3 regions of the Cryobacterium lyxosi genome follow, and region 3 is predicted to be linked to each of the others. Evidence: riboswitches for the same ligand, from Rfam matches in the RefSeq annotation. Region 3 holds a riboswitch; each other region holds the start of a gene.

Region 1 (5,681 bases), on a different contig from region 3:
CGGCAACATGGACATCAAGAACCTCTCGCGGGGCAGCAGGATCTTCTACCCGGTCTTCGTCGACGGTGCGCTGCTCTCGGGTGGTGACCTGCACTTCAGCCAGGGCGACGGCGAGATCAATTTTTGTGGTGCCATCGAAATGGGTGGCTACATCGATATGCGCGTCGACCTCATCAAGGGAGGAATGGAGAAGTACGGCATCCACAGGAACCCAGTCTTCATGCCGGGGCGCGTCGCGCCGCTGTACTCTGAGTGGCTGACATTCGTGGGGATCTCGGTCGATCACCGTGACAACACAAACCTGTACATGGACGCCACCGAGGCCTACCGCAACGCCTGTCTGAACGCGATCGAATACCTGACCAAGTGGGGTTACACCGGAGAGCAGGCGTACCTGATCCTCGGCACGTCCCCCATCGAGGGTCGCATCGGCGGCGTTGTCGACATCCCGAATGCGGCTTGTTCGGTGTTCCTTCCGACCGAGATCTTCGATTTCGATGTGCGTCCGAACGGTGACGGACCGATCTACACTGACCGAGGACAAGTGGCCGTCGCCTCCTCCTGAGCGAATCGACGCGAGGCCGATCCAGCACAACACCGGATGGATCGGCGCCGTACCATCCGCTCGATGTGATCGCGGCCCTCTCAGAGGGTCGTGATCACGTCGAAATCTGCCACGGTGGCCCGCGCCAAGTGCACCTTCTGCTGAAGATGGCCGCTCCTCAACTCGACGGCTCCCCGTGGACCGTCGTAACCGACCCCCTCCGATACCGCGGTCAGGCAGTACACGTCGAGGCACTGCGCGGCACGAATCAGGCTCGCCAAAACGGTGATGCCCTCGTAGCAGGACTCAGCTTGGTTGTTTAGCGGAGGCGCATCCGCTCCAAAGTTGTCGGTGTACTCGCCGACGAGATCGAGCGAGCCTGCCGTTGACAGCGAGCGAAAATAGCCAGCGGAGACGTACATCTCGTCGATCGCACCGGGGCCGGACGCGATCAGCATGTTCTCCTCCATGAGCGGTGAAAAGCGGATGACGCGGTGCTGCATGTGTTCGCGTGCGAAGGCGCGATTGAAAGCAACGGCATCTTGCCCGACCAGGAACATGAGCACACCGTCTGCTCCGGAACGGATGAGCCGCCTGACCAGGGGTGCGAAGTCCTCCGTGCCCAATTGAACGAACTGCGAGCCGACCACCTGCAAGCCCAGCGCCCTCGCGTAGCTCATCGCCGCGGTCGCCGAACGACGCGGCCACACATAGTCATCACCCACGATGAACCAGCTGCGCACTCCGAGCTGATCGCGCAGCCAGGACAGGGCGGGCGCGATCTGCATCGGGGGAGTCTCTCCCGAGCAGAAGACTCCGGGATGACGCTCCCCGCCCTCGTACAAGGAGGTGTAGACGTACGGGATACGGCCCGCCATAACCGGAACGAGATGACTTCTCACGGATGAGATGTGCCAGCCCGTCAGCGCTTGGATACGCCCACGATCGATCAGCTTCGCCACGGTCTGGGCGATCTCGGGGGGCGGCGCCCCCGCATCGATGGTCTCGATCTCCACTCGACGGCCGAGCAGCCCCGTCTTGTTCAGCTTGGAAACGCACAATTCGGCTATGGCCTCGCACGACGGCCCGAATATTCCAGCCGGCCCTTGCAGAGGAACGGCCAACCCGATTCGTATCGTGTCATCGAGGACCGGAGCGCTGTGTCGGTGTCGGCGCTTATACTTTGCCAAGAGAACACCCTTGTTCGCGTGCAAATGAATAACTTCGACTAGGTCTTGAGTAAAAAGTATCCTATTGAACGGTGTTCGTTCCGGTTGGAAAGGAAGAAAGTGCAAGCGTCACCCTCCGACGGCGCGACTCTACCCGTGGACGGACCGAACATCCAGCTTGTTTCTCAAGCAAACCAGCTGTTTACGGGGCACATTGAACGTCGACTTCGAGGACACGGGATTAGCCTCGACCAGTGGCGCGTGCTGTCATATCTCTTCGACCACACGGCTTCGCCGATGGCCGAATTGGCGGCGGCGACGAATATCACGGGGCCAACGCTGACGCGAGTGGTCGATCAACTTATCGAGATGGCGCTCTGCTATCGCAACGTCGACTCCGCGGATCGCCGCCGAGTACTGGCTTATCTCTCCAAGCGGGGACGCTCCGTCGTACGAGAGCTGCTTCCTCTGATCCATGAGGCGGAGGCCGAGGTGACCTCCCATCTGTCACCGAAGGAGAACCGAGAGCTCATCCGCCTGCTGGCGCACCTCGTCGGGGGCACCGCCCAGAACCGCCCAACTATTTAGGGATGCCCTCTCACTAGCTTCCGCCATCCCAAACTTTCGCCGCAAAATCACAGCGGGACTGAACAAGGGCGAGGCCCGAAAGACGTAGCCCAGGCTATGTTCTTCGACCGCTTCGGAGAGATCCGCGACCGGTCCTTCGAGGAAAAGCACTGTCGACAAAGTCGACCAGCGCGGCAGTTGATGAGTTCAGGCTTGGGACGCGAATTTGCCGGTACCGGCGGTTGCGTATACTCGGTCCCAGCGACACGGGGTGCCGACTGGATGACGGTCGGCTGAGATGACACCCGTTGAACCTGATCTAGTTCGAACTAGCGAAGGGATGTCACGGAGAATTTCGTGTACCAGAGTGGTGCCGAATCTCGTCCTTTCGCCTTACCTAAGGTGAAGAAAATCATGCAAATAGCAGAACAGATTGTCCTGGTCACCGGCGGTGCACGCGGCTTGGGTACAAGCATCGTGCACGCTTTCGCGGCTCAGGGCGCCCGGGTGGTCATTAACTATCGCAACAGCGCCGCAGCGGCGGAGACCCTGGCTGCCAGCTACGGCCCTGAACACGCTTTTGCTGTGCGGGCCGACGTCACCGACCGAGCCCAGGTCGCGGCAATATTCACGCAGGCTCAGGCACATTTCGGGGCCCCCGTGACGACGGTGGTCAATAACGCGTTGGCCGATTTCCAATTCAACGGCGATGCCCGCTCCGGCGCTGCCGACATCAGTTGGGACGAGTTTGAGGCGCAGTTCTCTGGCAGTGTCCGCGGTGCCCTGAACACGACCCAGCAGGCGCTGGCCGGCATGCGCGAGGCCGGGTTTGGCCGCATTATCAACATCGGCACGAACCTATTCCAAAACCCGGTGGTGCCGTACCACGACTACACGGCCTCCAAGGCCGCACTGCTCTCGTTGACCCGCACCCTTGCCTCAGACCTTGGCCCGCACAACATCGCGGTGAACATGGTCTCCGGGGGGCTGTTGCGCACCACGGATGCCAGCGCAGCCACCCCCGAGGACGTGTTCGACTTCATTGCCGCGTCCACCCCGCTGCGCAGGGTGACAACCCCCGACGAATTTGCCGATGCGGTACTTTTTTTTGCTTCCCCCTGGGCGCGGTCGGTCACCGGGCAGAACCTGGTGGTCGACGGCGGCCTGGTGATGAACTAGGGGCGCGCCGCTCATGTCAGCTCCGCGCCAGCTTCACTTCAATGCATTCCTCATGGGTTGTGGCCACCACGGTGCCGCTTGGCGGCGGCCGCAGTCGCCCGCCGACCAGTTGGGAGACATCAGTTTCTATGAACGGCTCGCCCAAAGCGCTGAACGTGGGTTCTTTGACGCCGTGTTCTTCGCCGACGGGCATGCCGTCGGTGATGTGAGTACCGGCCCGCGGTGGTTTCTTGAGCCGTTGACCGCGATGGCCGCGATGGCGCGGGCGACGAGCCGCATCGGGCTGGTCAGCACCGTCTCGGCATCCTTTTACACGCCCTTCCACGCGGCGCGCATGCTTGCATCGTTGGATCACATCAGTAAGGGGCGCATCGGCTGGAACGTGGTAACCTCCATGTTTGACGCCGAAGCCCGCAACCATGGGATGGACGTGCTGCCCTCCCATGATCAGCGCTACAGCCGGGCAGCGGAGTTCATCGAGGTGGCACTGAAATTGTGGGATTCGTGGGAGGACGATGCTTTGGTCCTGGACCGCGGAGGTGTTTATGCTGACCCGACCCGGGTGCGAGCGATCGGCCACTCCGGCGAACACTTCCGGGTGGACGGTCCGCTGACGGTGCCGCGCCCGCCGCAAGGTCGACCGGTATTGTTCCAGGCTGGCGCTTCCGACCCTGGCCGGGCGCTGGCCGCCCGTTATGCCGAAGGAATCTATGCGGTGGCCTATGACCTCGCCAGCGCGCAGGAGTATTACCAAGATGTGAAGAGGCGCATTACCGAAGCCGGCCGCGATCCGGATGCGGTGTTGATCATGCCCGGACTCGTCACTTATGTCGGGTCCACACAAGCGCAGGCGCAGGCGAAGCAGGCGGAGGTCGACGCCCTCCTACCGACCGAGCAGTCGCTCGCGCAGCTGAGAACGTTCGTGCAACAGGATTGCAGTAACTGGGACTTGGATGCGCCGGTGCCGCCGCTGCCGCCGCTGGCAGGCTTCACCGGGCCTCAGGGCCGGTATGCGACCATCCTACGAATTATCCAGGCTGAGCAGCCCACGGTCAGGCAGTTACTGGGCCGGCTTGCCGCCGGCGGTGGGCATTGCACCATGGTCGGAACGCCGGAGCAGATCGCCGACCAAATCGAGTTGTGGTTTCATTCCGGTGCCGCAGACGGCTTCAATGTCATGCCGCCGCTGCTGCCGGAATCCTTGGACGAGTTCGTGGACCGGGTGATCCCTGTGTTGCAACGGCGCGGTCTGTTCCGCACCCGCTACACCGCCGATACCTTGCGTGGGCATCTGGGGCTACAACGCCCCACGGTCGGCGCTGACGCTTAGGGTGCACTGGACGAGCGGGTTTCCTCGTGCAGGGTCGCCAGGAGTGTGCGTTCGTATCCGGCGAACTCTGCTGAGGTGGTCATCGACAGCGCGCGCGGCCGTGGCAGGTCGATGGTCAGGTTCAGCCGCACGGATGCCGGCCGCGCACTGAGAACGACCACCCGGTCGGCGAGGTAGATGGCCTCACGGATGTCGTGGGTGATCAGCACCGCAGTCCAGGCGTTTTGGGACCACACCCCCTGCAACCAGGACTGCATGTCCGTGCGGGTGAGGGAGTCCAGAGCCCCGAAGGGTTCGTCCAGCAGCAGGACATCTCTGCCCTGCACCACGGTGCGCAGCAAGGCCGCGCGCTGGCGCATGCCCCCGGAGAGTTCGAAAGGATGTGCATCTTCAAAACCAGACAGGCCGAAGGCTGGAAAGAGACTGGCCGCCCGTGCTCGGGCGATCTTCTTTGTTTCCCCCGCAACCTCGAGGCCGAGGGATGTGTTCTCCAGAATGCTGCGCCAGGGGAACAACAAATCTTTCTGCGGCATATAGGCGAAGTGTTCATGTTGACCGGTGACGACATCCCCGTCGACGAGGATCTCGCCGGAACTGGCCGTCTCCAGGCCGGCCATGATGTTGAACATGGTGCTCTTGCCGCATCCGCTCGGACCGATCACGGCAACGAATTCACCCGGCTGCGCCGAGAAGGCGACGTCGTCGAGGACCGACCGTACCTGCCCGTGGCCGAGCGGAAACGACTTGCATATTCCGCGCAATTCGATCTTCGGGGGCGTTGCCTCAACCATGCCGGCTCCTGCGTTCCTTCGAGTGCCAAGGGATGATCGCCCGTTCGGCGACATAGGTCAACAGAAACAGGCACACGCTCACGAACGCGGTCACCGCAACG
Region 2 (5,681 bases), on a different contig from region 3:
CATACCAATCCGGTATTCCTCGTCCGCGAGAGCGTTGACGAACTGGGCGTCGTGGGTGACCGCGACGAGCGCGATGCCCTCATCGAGCAGCTCGGCCAGAAGGGTCACGAGTTCCTGCCAGGTACGAGAATCCTGCCCGAAGGTCGGCTCATCGAGCACGAGCAGGCGGGGACGGGTCGCGAGAACGGTGGCGACGGACATCCGCCTCTTCTCGCCACCCGACAGGGTGAACGGGTTGGCGTCGGCGAGATGGTCGAGTCGCAGCCGGTGCATCAGCTCGTCGACGCGGCTGGTCTGTTCGGCCTGGCTGAGCCCGAGGGCGCGCGGGCCGATCTGCAGGTCGGCCCGCACCGTCGCGGCCAGGAATTGGTGTTCCGGGTCTTGAAAGACGGTTCCAATGCGGGTCAGCAGCTGCTGGGAACGCCAGCGGTGCGGCTCGGAAACGATACCGGCCGCAAACGTGTCACTTGCCTGCAGCGTTCCCCCGGCCGGCTTCAGCAGTCCGGCCAGCGTGAGGGCGAGGGTAGATTTTCCGGCGCCGTTGGGGCCGGTCACAACGGTGGCGGTGCCGGCCCGCAGGTTGAGGGTGATGCCAGCGGCGACAACGGATGCCGCACGCCGTCCAAACGGAACGCGACCCAACGCGAGCCCCTCGGCCCGCAGCAGGGTCTGCACCGAAGTGATTGGAGAGCGCGCCGGAAACCGGGGGGGCAGGGCTGGCACCCAGACGCCGGCCTGCGCCAATCGCTCACCTTGCCTTGACAGGATTTCGCGGGTGGGGCCGTCGGCCAGCACGCCGCCGGCCGGGTCGAGCACGATGACGCGGTCGACGACGTCCTGCCAGACCTCGACCCGATGCTCGATGACCACAAAGGTGGCCCCGGAATGATCGAGGGAGCGCACAACGGCGTCGCGCACCTCGATGACACCAGTGGGGTCGAGGTTCGCGGTCGGTTCGTCGAGCAGCAACAGCCCCGGCCGCATAGCGAGCACGCCCGCCAGAGCCAGGCGTTGCTTCTGCCCGCCGCTCAGGCTCGAGGTGGGGTGGTCGAGGGGCAGGTCCAGGCCGACTTCGGCAAGAGCCTGCCGCACCCGCGGCCAGATCTCGGCGCGCGGGACGGCGAGGTTCTCGCAGCCGAATGCGACATCATCTCCGACCCTGGCCAGCACGACCTGGGAGTCCGGATCCTGCAGCACGAGTCCGACCCGCCCGCGCGCCTCGGCCGCGCGGCGACCGTCGATGAGCAGGCTGCCGGTCTCGTCGCCGTCTTCGGCATCGCCGAGCACTCCGGCCAACGCGTGCATGAGGGTACTCTTGCCTGCACCGCTGGCACCGAGCAGCAAAACCCGCTCGCCGGGCGTGACCTGCAGGTCAAGCCCGGACACCGCCTGATTGTGGCGCCCGGCGTGGCGCCAGCCCCAGTCGCGGGCTCGAATCTGTACGGCGCGGATCTGCGCGCCGTGACCGGCCGGGAACGGCGGGGTGTCCAACATCCGCTAGCTGATCGCGGCGGAGGGTGCTCGCGACCCTTCCCGACCGGCAGCAAACCGGCTCAGCGCACCGGTGCGGGCCAGGCCGCGCACGGCCAGCCAGGACAGCAGGCCGGCCAGCACGGTGCCCGACACGACAGCGGATACGAAATAGACGACCCTGTAGCCGAAATCCAATGCCGCATAGCTCGTGAAGGTCGTGTCGAGCAGACCTACTGCCACGCCGGCGCCCGCGCCAGCGAGAAGGGCGACACCGAGTCGCCAGTTGCTATAGAGGAACAGCGCGAGGATGATTTCGGCGCCCAGGCCTTCGACGACGCCCCAGATGAGCGTGGAGAAGCCCCACTGGGTGCCGATCAGCATCGACACGACAGCGGCGACGACCTCGGTGTACACGGCTGCGCCGGGCTTTCGGATGATGAGACCGCCGAGCACTCCGGCGAACAGCCAGCCACCGGCGAGGAGACCCTCGAGGCCGGGCGTGAACGCGAGGATCGCACTGAGCGGGGACCAGGCCAGGCCCCAGGCCCAGAAGATGACGCCGCTCGCAACGCCGATGACACTCGCGACGACGATGTCGACCACGCGCCAGCGAAAGTTGCGGGGCTTCTTCGCCCTCGAAGCCTGGCGAGTGGACTGACGGAGTGAAGACGTTGTAGCGTGCACTGTTCGTGCCCTTTCCGTAGGTGAATACAGGGCACGGGATCGAGAAGCCTCCCTGCGCTGGCATGATCCAGATCAGGTTCGACGGTCGAAGCTTGGTCAGCTTCCTCTCAGCCCGGTGTACCGGACTCCCGTGATACCGCCAATTCTAGCGCCCCGCCTAGACTTGCGGCATGGGAATCACGACATGAGTATCAGCATCCTGCTCGTGTTGGCGGCGCTGTATCTCCTGCTGATGCGTCGGTTCCTGATGCGGCGTCGGCGTATCGCCCAGGGATTGCCGGTGAGCGGCCCGTGGCACTTTCCGTCCTGGCTGCGGCCCAGGGTGCCTCGGTGGGCGCGCCGTCGGTTCGCGCGCCGGCCGCGCCGGCCCCGCCGTATCCGTTCTGCTCGTCGCCCCCGCCGCGCGCGCCCGGGCCCAAATGGGGGAACCGGGCTGAGTTTATAGACTGGGCCAGCGGCCCGGGCCCCGCCTAGAGAGCAAAGCTACTTCTTGAGGGCTCGGATTATTCGGGCCAGGGCGCGCCCGGCGACCAGAAGGAATGGCACACCGACGGCGAGCAGGGCGATGACGTTCGGCTCAAACCGAGCGGTGCCGCCCGACTTGACATAGGCACCGATCGGCAGCGATACGCCACCGCCGCCCCCACCGGATCCGACAGCACCGCCTTCGCCGGCATCACCGCCACCGAAACCGTAATAGCTGAGCGCCACCGGTATGAGGGTGACGCCGTCAATTTGCACGGGATCACCGTAAGCCGATTTCACACCGGCGGAACGGAAGGTTTCTGCGAGTTTTTCCGGGAGGCTGGTCATTCCAACAGGGTAGCCGACTCGTGCCTTATGGGCGAGGCTTGAAGAAGGAGGCCGAACGCACTGTTCCCGCCCCGAATCGCTCGGTCACGGAATCGACTGCCAGCTCGGCCCCGCGCCAGTCCTCGTCGGGATCCCATAAGCCAACCGATCCCGACGCTGGACCGAGCTGCTCGGCCCGCACCCCGATCAGTCGCACCCGAATACCCGACGCGGCCAGCAGGTCGAAGGCAGCGACTGCTTCCTCATAGATTCGCCGGCCGACATTGCTCGGTTCAGCGAGGGTGCGCGACCGGGTAACGGTACTGAAGTCTGTGTAGCGCAGCTTGAGTGCCACGCGCCGTGCCACGAGATCGCTGCGCCGCAGCCGTGCCGCTACAAGGTCGCACTGCCGCAGCAACTCACTGTGCAGTCGGTCGATATCGGTCACGTCGTGTTCAAAGGTCACCTCGTGGCCGACGCTCTTCTCTTCCCGCTCGACCGTTACCGAGCGTGGGTCACGCCCCCAGGACAGCTCGAACAGCTTCACACCGGAGGCCTCCCCCAGTGTTTTTTTCAGCACGTCCAAGGGCGTGCGGGCAATATCGCCGATGAGTTTCAGGCCGAGGCGCGTCAGCATCTGCTCAGTAGCGGACCCCACGCCCCAGAGTGCGGTCACGGGCAGCGGATGCAGAAACTCCACCGTCTTGTCGGCCGGCACGACGAGCAGACCGTTGGGTTTGGCCAGGCCGGAGGCAAGTTTGGCGACGAACTTGGTCGACGCCGCGCCGACGGAGCAGACGAGGCCGGTTTCGGCGAACACGCGGGCGCGAATGAGTTCGCCGATCACAGCCGGTGAACCGAACAAATTAGTCGCGCCGGCAACGTCAAGAAACGCTTCGTCGATGCCCAGCCGTTCCACCAGTGGCGTGACGTCGTCGAAGATACTCATCACTCGGGTGGAAAAGTCTCGATACTGTCCCATGTGCGGCTCGAGTACGATCGCGTTCGGGCACTGGCGCAACGCGAGCGACATGGGCATGGCCGAGTTCACACCGTATTTTCGAGCGATGTAGTTGGCCGCCGTGACGACCGAACGGCCGCCGCGGTGGCCGACGATCACCGGCAGATGCGCGAATTCAGGGTGAGAGAGCAACTCGACCGAAACAAAGAACGCGTCCAGATCAACGTGCAGCACCGTCGCCGAACGGTCGTCGACGTCGTCCGCCGAAATCTGCCGCCCGCTGCCATCCTGTCTGCCCACCGAAAAACCCTAACCCGATCCGGCTCATATGCACTACTGACAGAGGGAAAATACAATTCCACGGCATAACTCCTGCAAATCACTGCGGGAAGATGTCGGGACCGCGTCTTTTCGCGGGAGCCGTGAATCACGTCACGCAATCTGCAGGAGTTATGCGACGGGACGACACGTTTTATCGGGCAGCTAGCCGAGCGTCGTGCCGAAAACCAGCCCGAGCAGGTAGGTGACCGCGGCCGCGCCCAGGCCGATCACGAGTTGTCGCAGCGCACGCTTCAGCGGCGGACCGCCAGAGAGCAGGCCGACGACTGCGCCGGTGGCCAACAGGGCGACGCCCACAAGAATCGTGGCGACGATGATAGCCGCGTAGCCGCTCATGCCGAACAGGTAGGGCAGTACCGGCAGCAGCGCGCCCGAGGCGAAGAAGCAGAAACTCGACAGGGCCGCTCCGGTTCCGGTGCCGATGGCCTCGTGCTCGTCATGCGTGGGGGCCTGCGGGCTGACCGCCGAGATCGGTCCGGTCGCCGCGTAGGCGGTAGCGAGTACCCCGCGGGCGTGCGCCTCCGCCTCGTCTTCGGACATGCCCCGGGCCCGGTAGACAAGGGTCAGCTCGTTTGCAGCGAGATCCAGGTGGGAGAGCACGCTCTTGGCCGGCGCGGCGGGGGTGGAAGCTTCGAGCAGTTCTCGCTGGGAGCGCACCGAGACGTACTCGCCGGCACCCATCGAGAGCGCCCCGGCCAGGAGTCCGGCGATGCCGGTGAACAGAATCGTCGCGGCCGGGACCCCGGTCGCCCCGATGCCAAGCACGAGGGCGAGGTTGCTCACCAGCCCGTCGTTGACACCGAACACGGCGGCCCGAAAGGTACCCGACAGGCGTTTGCGGCCTCGGGCGGCGAGGCCACGCACGACCTCTTCGTGCACGGTCTCATCAGCGGCCATGGCGTTGGTCGCGTCCGCATCCGCGTTGTAGGGCGAGCGGCCCTCGGCCCGTTGAGCGAGGGCGAGCACGAACACCGACCCGAACCGTCGAGCGAGCAGCGCCAAAAAACGAGTGCGCAGCGCGCCGCGCCTCGGTGAGCCGATATTGCTGCCGAGCAGTTGCCGCCAGTGTTCTTCGTGCCGTCCTTCGGCATCGGCGAGGGCGAGCAAAATCTGGCGCTCCTCGCCCGCACGACGGTTCGCGAGGTCGCGATACACGGCGGCTTCGGCCTGTTCGTCAGCCAGGTACTGCCGCCACCGACGTATCTCGCGGGTCGACGGGGTGCGCTCGCCCGGCCCTGGAGTGATCGCGTTCACGCTTCCGGCGCTGCTTCCAGAAAGCTCTGCGGGATGCGCGCGGAATCGTGCGGGCCGGAGCCGTCGAGGCCGAAGAATGGTTCCTCGAATCGAACGACCCAGAATTTTTCCCGCACGACGGTCGGAGCGTAGAGCCCGGAGCCTTCCGACTCCCCCGCCGCCACGATCACGCCGATCG
Region 3 (5,681 bases):
ACCGGCAACGATGCCGAGGAGCACTGCGTCAGGGACTCAGGCAATTCATGAAAAAGTCACATGCTTTCGCCGTCGCACTCGTGGCCATGGCAGTATTCGTCGTGTCCGGCTGTTCAGCGAACGGCGATAAGGCAGCCTCGGAATCGACCACGATCACGGTGGCCTCCCCAAAGTTCGCTCTACGTCTTCGTGTCGCGTGTTCTCGGCGGATCCTCGGCCATGGCCGGTGCCGTCACGCTCTGACCCCTCCAGCGCAAGGAGCACCACGTGCACGACAATTCCACCCTCATTCGCGCCCGCATCCGTCGTTTCGTCAGCGAGCGGGTCACCCCGTCGCTGTACCGGGTTTCGTCACCGTTGACCATCAGCGCGTGGGAAGTGCCCGACGAACCCGTGCCGTTTTCTGAGGCGCAAGGCCAGGATTTCACCCCGTTCAGCATCGGCCAGCATTGGGGCAAGCCCTGGGGCACGACGTGGTTCCACATCACAGGTATGGTTCCCTCCGACTGGTCTCGGTTTCACGACCTCCACACGCGCACGGAAGTCATCGTGGACCTCGGTTTTCTGTCTGGCCAGGCCGGGTTCCAGGCGGAAGGTCTGGTCTTCACCGCGCAGGGGCACATCGTGAAAGCGGTGGAGCCGTTCAATAACTATGTGCCGCTGATCGCCCAGCCGGGAGAGCAGGTTGATATCTACATTGAAGCCGCGTCCAACCCCGACGTGGGAAGTGACTGGGGCTTTCAGCCGACACTCGTGGGTGACAAGGCTACGGCGGGTATCGAACCGATCTACCGCCTGCGCCGCATGGACGTTGCTTTGCTCGACACCCAAGTGTGGAAACTGGACCAAGACGTGTGGACACTGTTTGGACTCATGGAACAGCTGAGCCCTGACCTACCGCGTACCGCTGAGATTCTTCGGGCGCTGGAAAAAATGACCGACCAAATGGACCCCGAGGATGTGAGCGGCACGGCATCCCTCGGCCGCGCTTTACTGGCGCCCCTTCTGGCGCAACCCGCCTACGCCAGCGCCCACCGAGTCATCGCTGTCGGGCACGCCCACATCGACTCGGCCTGGCTCTGGCCGGTGCGTGAAACCATTCGCAAGTGTGCGCGCACGTTTTCAAACGTGTTGCACCTGATGGATGAAGACCCCGACTTCATCTTCGCCTGTTCGTCGGCGCAACAGTATTCATGGATGAAGCAGCACTATCCGGAACTGTTTGAACGCATCCGGACGCGCGCACTCGAGGGCCGCTTCGTTCCGGTGGGCGGTATGTGGGTCGAATCCGACACCAACATGCCCAGCGGGGAATCGCTGGCTCGGCAGCTGCTCGTGGGCAAGGCTTTCTTCATGCAGGATTTCGGCATCGAACCCCTCGAAATCTGGCTGCCGGACTCGTTTGGATACACGGCGGCATTCCCACAAATCGTGACCGCGGCGGGATCGAAATACTTCCTCACCCAAAAAATCAGTTGGAACGAAACCAACACCATGCCTCACCACACCTTCGCTTGGGAGGGAATTGACGGCACCCAGGTCTTCACCCACTTTCCACCGGTGGATACCTATAACTCGCTGTTATCGGGGGAAGAATTGGCCCGGGCTCAACGCCAATACTCCGAGAAGGGTGCGTCAAACGTGTCGCTGGTACCGTTCGGTTTTGGAGACGGTGGCGGTGGGCCCAATCGGGAGATGCTCGCAGCGGCGGAGCGTACGCGTTCGCTCGAGGGTTCACCGACCGTGCGTATGGCCAGCCCGCGGGCGTTCTTCGAGGAGGCGGAGGCCACGTATGCCAACCCGCCCGTGTGGTCGGGGGAGCTCTACCTGGAATTTCACCGTGGTACCTACACATCGCAGTCCAGGACCAAATCCGGAAACCGTCGCAGCGAGCACCTGCTTCGGGAGGCCGAGCTCTGGGCATCAACGGCGTACTTTTATATGGGCGCTGACTATCCCTACGAACGACTGGCTGCTGCCTGGCAGACCGTGTTGCTCAATCAATTTCACGATATTCTGCCCGGAAGCTCTATCGCGTGGGTGCATCAGGTTGCCGAAGCGGCCTACGAGACCGTGCGAATCGATCTCGAAGACCTGATCGCGACATCCGTGGCGGCGCTCACCTCCTCGGCGCAAACGGATGCGACGCCGGTGAGCTTCAATGCGTCACCGTTCCCGGTAGCGGGAGTGCCTGCCCTGTCTGCTGCGCCGCGGATACCAACCGGAGCCGTGCGCCTTCATCAGGCCGATGGGGCGTTCGTGCTCGAGAACGACGTCGTGCGGGCATCCATCGATGCACGTGGGCTCCTCATTTCCTTGGTAGACCGCGTGAGCGGAAGAGAAGCCGTGCCCGCGGGGCAAGCGGGCAATGTGCTCCAACTTTTTCGGGATACCCCGACGCAGTGGGACGCGTGGGACATCGACGAGCACTACGACCGAAACGGCGTGGAACTTCTGGAAGCAGAAGAAGTCAAGGTGCTCGTGCAGAGTGCAGGGCTGGTCACGGTGCGCGTGACGCGGCGCTTCGGGGGGTCATCCGTTCAGCAGGATCTGACCGTACTCGGTGACCAGCCGAGCCTGGACATCGTGACGACGGTTGACTGGCATGAGCGTCAAAAATTGTTGAAGTTGGCTTTTCCGCTCGACGTGCACGCTGACCGCGCTGCGTCTGAAATACAGTTTGGCCACATTTATCGGCCGACCCACGTCAACACGTCCTGGGATGCTGCTCGCTTCGAGACCTGCGCACACCGGTGGGTTTTCGTCGGGGAGCCGGGCTTCGGGATTGCGATTGCCAACGACTCAACCTATGGGCATGACATCAGCCGCACTACTCGAGTCGGGGGAGGGACGACCACGACTGTGCGGGAGTCACTGCTGCGTGCGCCGACGTTCCCTGACCCAACTGCGGATCAAGGAGTGCACACGCTTCGCACCTCGATAAGTCTGACGCCAGACGTACTCGGAGCTGCGGCGCAGGGCTACCGGATCAACCTGCCGCTGCGCGATGTGGTCGGCGCGGCCGTAGCGCCCGTAGTCGTGAGCGAGTGCCCATCGATCGTGGTCGAAGCCGTAAAACTGGCCGAAGATCGTTCCGGTGACCTTATCGTGCGACTGTACGAGGCGAGCGGTTCGCGCTCCACGGGCACTGTCAGCTTCGGCTTCACTGTCTCAGAAATCGTCGAGACCGATCTGCTCGAACGCACTGTCGCCCCTGTAGCAGTGCAGTCGACAACCGATGCTGGTGGTCGATTGGTGCTGCGCGCTTTCCAGATCATCACCCTGCGAGTTGCCCGTTCTGCCGCAGAGGGCGAGGGGAGCCTGCGCCACCATTCGTAGGCAGGCTCCCATCGTTGGCGTGACTATCTGCGAAATACTTTGTGCAGCCAGTCGTTGAGCGGTCGCAGAGCCGGCGGCGCATAGGCGTGCTCCAGGGTGACCGCGTGCGCGGTTGTGCGCTGAATGCGCGCGCGTATAGGGTGATCCTTGACACGGGGTGCCGCACATAGTGTGCGTGCTGAGATCAATACCCGTCGAACCTGTCTAGTTAGTACTAGCGAAGGAATGTCACGGATGACTGATCAAACCTCCCAGCTCGCGCTGCGGCAAACGCCTCGAATTCTCAGTATCGCCGGAACCGATCCGACCGGCGGCGCCGGGATTCAAGCCGACCTGAAGAGCATTGCGGCCAACGGCGGCTACGGCATGGCGGTCATCAGTGCTCTGGTCGCGCAGAATACGCGCGGGGTGCGCTCGGTGCACACCCCGCCGGTGGCTTTTCTGCGCGCACAATTGAACGCCGTGAGCGACGATGTAACCATCGATGCCGTCAAGATCGGCATGCTCGCGCAACTCGACGTCATTACCGAGGTGCGCTCCTGGCTCATGGAGTGTCGACCGCCCGTGGTGGTGCTCGACCCGGTGATGGTGGCAACGAGTGGCGACCGGCTACTTGACCGCTCAGCCGAGCAAGCGCTGCGCGACCTGATCCCTCAGGTCGATCTCGTCACGCCCAACGTTCCCGAGCTGGCTGTTCTGCTCGGGGAGCACCCGGCGGCCACCTGGGCGGAGGCCCTGGAGCAGGGCGGAAGGTTGTCTGCTCGCACCGGTGTCACCGTGCTGGTCAAGGGCGGCCATCTCAACGAAACCAGCTGCCCGGATGCCCTGGTCAACACCCAGGGGTTACTGTCGCACAGCGTGGTCGAGGTCGCGTTGCCACGTATCCGCACCAGGAACACGCACGGCACCGGATGCTCGCTCTCCTCGGCCATGGCCACGGTGCAGGCGAGAACCGGTGACTGGGCGCAGTCCCTCGTCGAGGTCAAAGACTGGCTCCAGGACGCCCTGGCCCACGCCGACGACCTCGAGGTCGGCCAGGGAAATGGCCCGATTCACCACTTTCATCAGCTGTTCGCCCGTGCAACAGCAGTATCCACTCTGACTGCAGGCGTGCGATGAACGCGGTACGGTCGGTGGGACTAGCCGAGTGGCGGGAGGCTGGCGAGCAGACGCTGAGCGGCATCCGTCGGGTCGTCGGCGTCGGTGATCGCGCGCACCACCACTACCCGGGTGGCGCCGGCGTCGACGACTTGGGCGATGTTGCCGAGGTCGATGCCGCCGATGGCGAACCAGGGGCGCAGGCTGCCGACGGTGGCGCTCTGCGCGGCCGCATAGCGCAGCAGGTCGGTTCCGACCGCTGCGCGGCCGGGTTTCGTTGGCGTAGCCCAGACCGGACCGACACAAAAATAGTCGAGGTTCTCGGCGGTGACGGCGGCATCCACCTGCTCGATGGTGTGGGTGGACAGGCCGATCCGCGCAGCCGTGCCGAGCAGTGTGCGGGCGGCAGGCAGCGGCAGGTCAGTCTGGCCGACATGAAAAACCGGTGCGCCGGAGAGGCCGGCGATATCCGCTCGGTCGTTGACCGCCCAGAGCCGGGCGTGACGGTCGGCGACCGTGTGCAGAACCTCGAGATAGTGAAGTTCCTCGGCCGCGTCGATGTTCTTATCGCGCAGTTGGATGATGTCGACCCCGCCGGCGAAGGCGGCATCCACGAAGTCGGCGAAATCGCCGCGATCTTTTCTGGCATCGGTGCAGAGATACAGCCGGGCGGTGATGGGGTCCATGCGACCAACCCTAAGGGGCGCTGCCGTGGCATCGGTGCACACCATGAGTGAGCGGGAAGCGCAGCGAACAGTTGATGTTGCCGTCATTGGCGGCGGCGTCATCGGGCTCGGCATCGCCTGGACGCTGGCGCATTCCGGCCGTAGCGTGGTCGTCATCGACCCCGACCCGGCCGGCGGTGCCACCTTCGCTGCAGCCGGAATGCTCGCCGCGGTGAGCGAACTGCACTATCGGGAAGAGGCATTGCTTGATCTCATGCTCGCGTCCTCGAAGTTGTATCCCGACTTCATCGACTCGCTCGGAACCGATAGCGACGCTACCGGATACCAGCGAACGACAACGCTGAACGTGGGCGCGGACGCGGCCGACCGGCAAGCCCTCGCCGACCTGCGTGCTGTGCAGGTGGCCAATGGATTGGGTGTCGAGCCCCTCACCGTGCGCGAAGCGCGGGTGCTTGAACCGCTGCTGAGCCCCCAGGTCTCCGGCGCTTTTTTGGTGGAACAAGATCACCAGGTCGACCCGCGACGGCTCACCGAGCGCATCCAGCTCGCGCTCGCCGC

What was found. Region 3 has a riboswitch for thiamine pyrophosphate ahead of thiD (bifunctional hydroxymethylpyrimidine kinase/phosphomethylpyrimidine kinase). Riboswitches for the same ligand answer to the same signal wherever they lie in the genome.
Region 1: it holds a riboswitch for thiamine pyrophosphate, as region 3 does, so the genes downstream of both, E3T27_RS14685 (3-oxoacyl-ACP reductase) here and thiD (bifunctional hydroxymethylpyrimidine kinase/phosphomethylpyrimidine kinase) in region 3, are expected to answer to the same signal.
Region 2: it holds a riboswitch for thiamine pyrophosphate, as region 3 does, so the genes downstream of both, E3T27_RS01025 (ECF transporter S component) here and thiD (bifunctional hydroxymethylpyrimidine kinase/phosphomethylpyrimidine kinase) in region 3, are expected to answer to the same signal.

The regions. Positions count from the first base shown of each region.
Region 1 covers NZ_SOGT01000015.1:251,982-257,662, forward strand. The annotation lists gene fmdA (formamidase) at 1-565, shown strand, start outside; gene E3T27_RS14675 (substrate-binding domain-containing protein) at 646-1,734, opposite strand; gene E3T27_RS16660 (MarR family winged helix-turn-helix transcriptional regulator) at 1,870-2,301, shown strand; partial or broken gene E3T27_RS17405 (Tn3 family transposase) at 2,339-2,463, shown strand; TPP riboswitch at 2,538-2,638, shown strand; gene E3T27_RS14685 (3-oxoacyl-ACP reductase) at 2,695-3,459, shown strand; gene E3T27_RS14690 (LLM class flavin-dependent oxidoreductase) at 3,473-4,789, shown strand; gene E3T27_RS14695 (ABC transporter ATP-binding protein) at 4,786-5,580, opposite strand; gene E3T27_RS14700 (ABC transporter permease) at 5,573-5,681, opposite strand, start outside.
Region 2 covers NZ_SOGT01000002.1:8,482-14,162, reverse strand. The annotation lists gene E3T27_RS01030 (ABC transporter ATP-binding protein) at 1-1,494, opposite strand, end outside; gene E3T27_RS01025 (ECF transporter S component) at 1,498-2,157, opposite strand; TPP riboswitch at 2,189-2,299, opposite strand; gene E3T27_RS01020 (hypothetical protein) at 2,641-2,970, opposite strand; gene dinB (DNA polymerase IV) at 2,996-4,210, opposite strand; gene E3T27_RS01010 (VIT1/CCC1 transporter family protein) at 4,394-5,503, opposite strand; gene E3T27_RS01005 (hypothetical protein) at 5,500-5,681, opposite strand, start outside.
Region 3 covers NZ_SOGT01000008.1:224,707-230,387, reverse strand. The annotation lists gene E3T27_RS07295 (alpha-mannosidase) at 268-3,339, shown strand; TPP riboswitch at 3,483-3,582, shown strand; partial or broken gene thiD (bifunctional hydroxymethylpyrimidine kinase/phosphomethylpyrimidine kinase) at 3,565-4,410, shown strand; gene thiE (thiamine phosphate synthase) at 4,479-5,123, opposite strand; gene thiO (glycine oxidase ThiO) at 5,167-5,681, shown strand, end outside.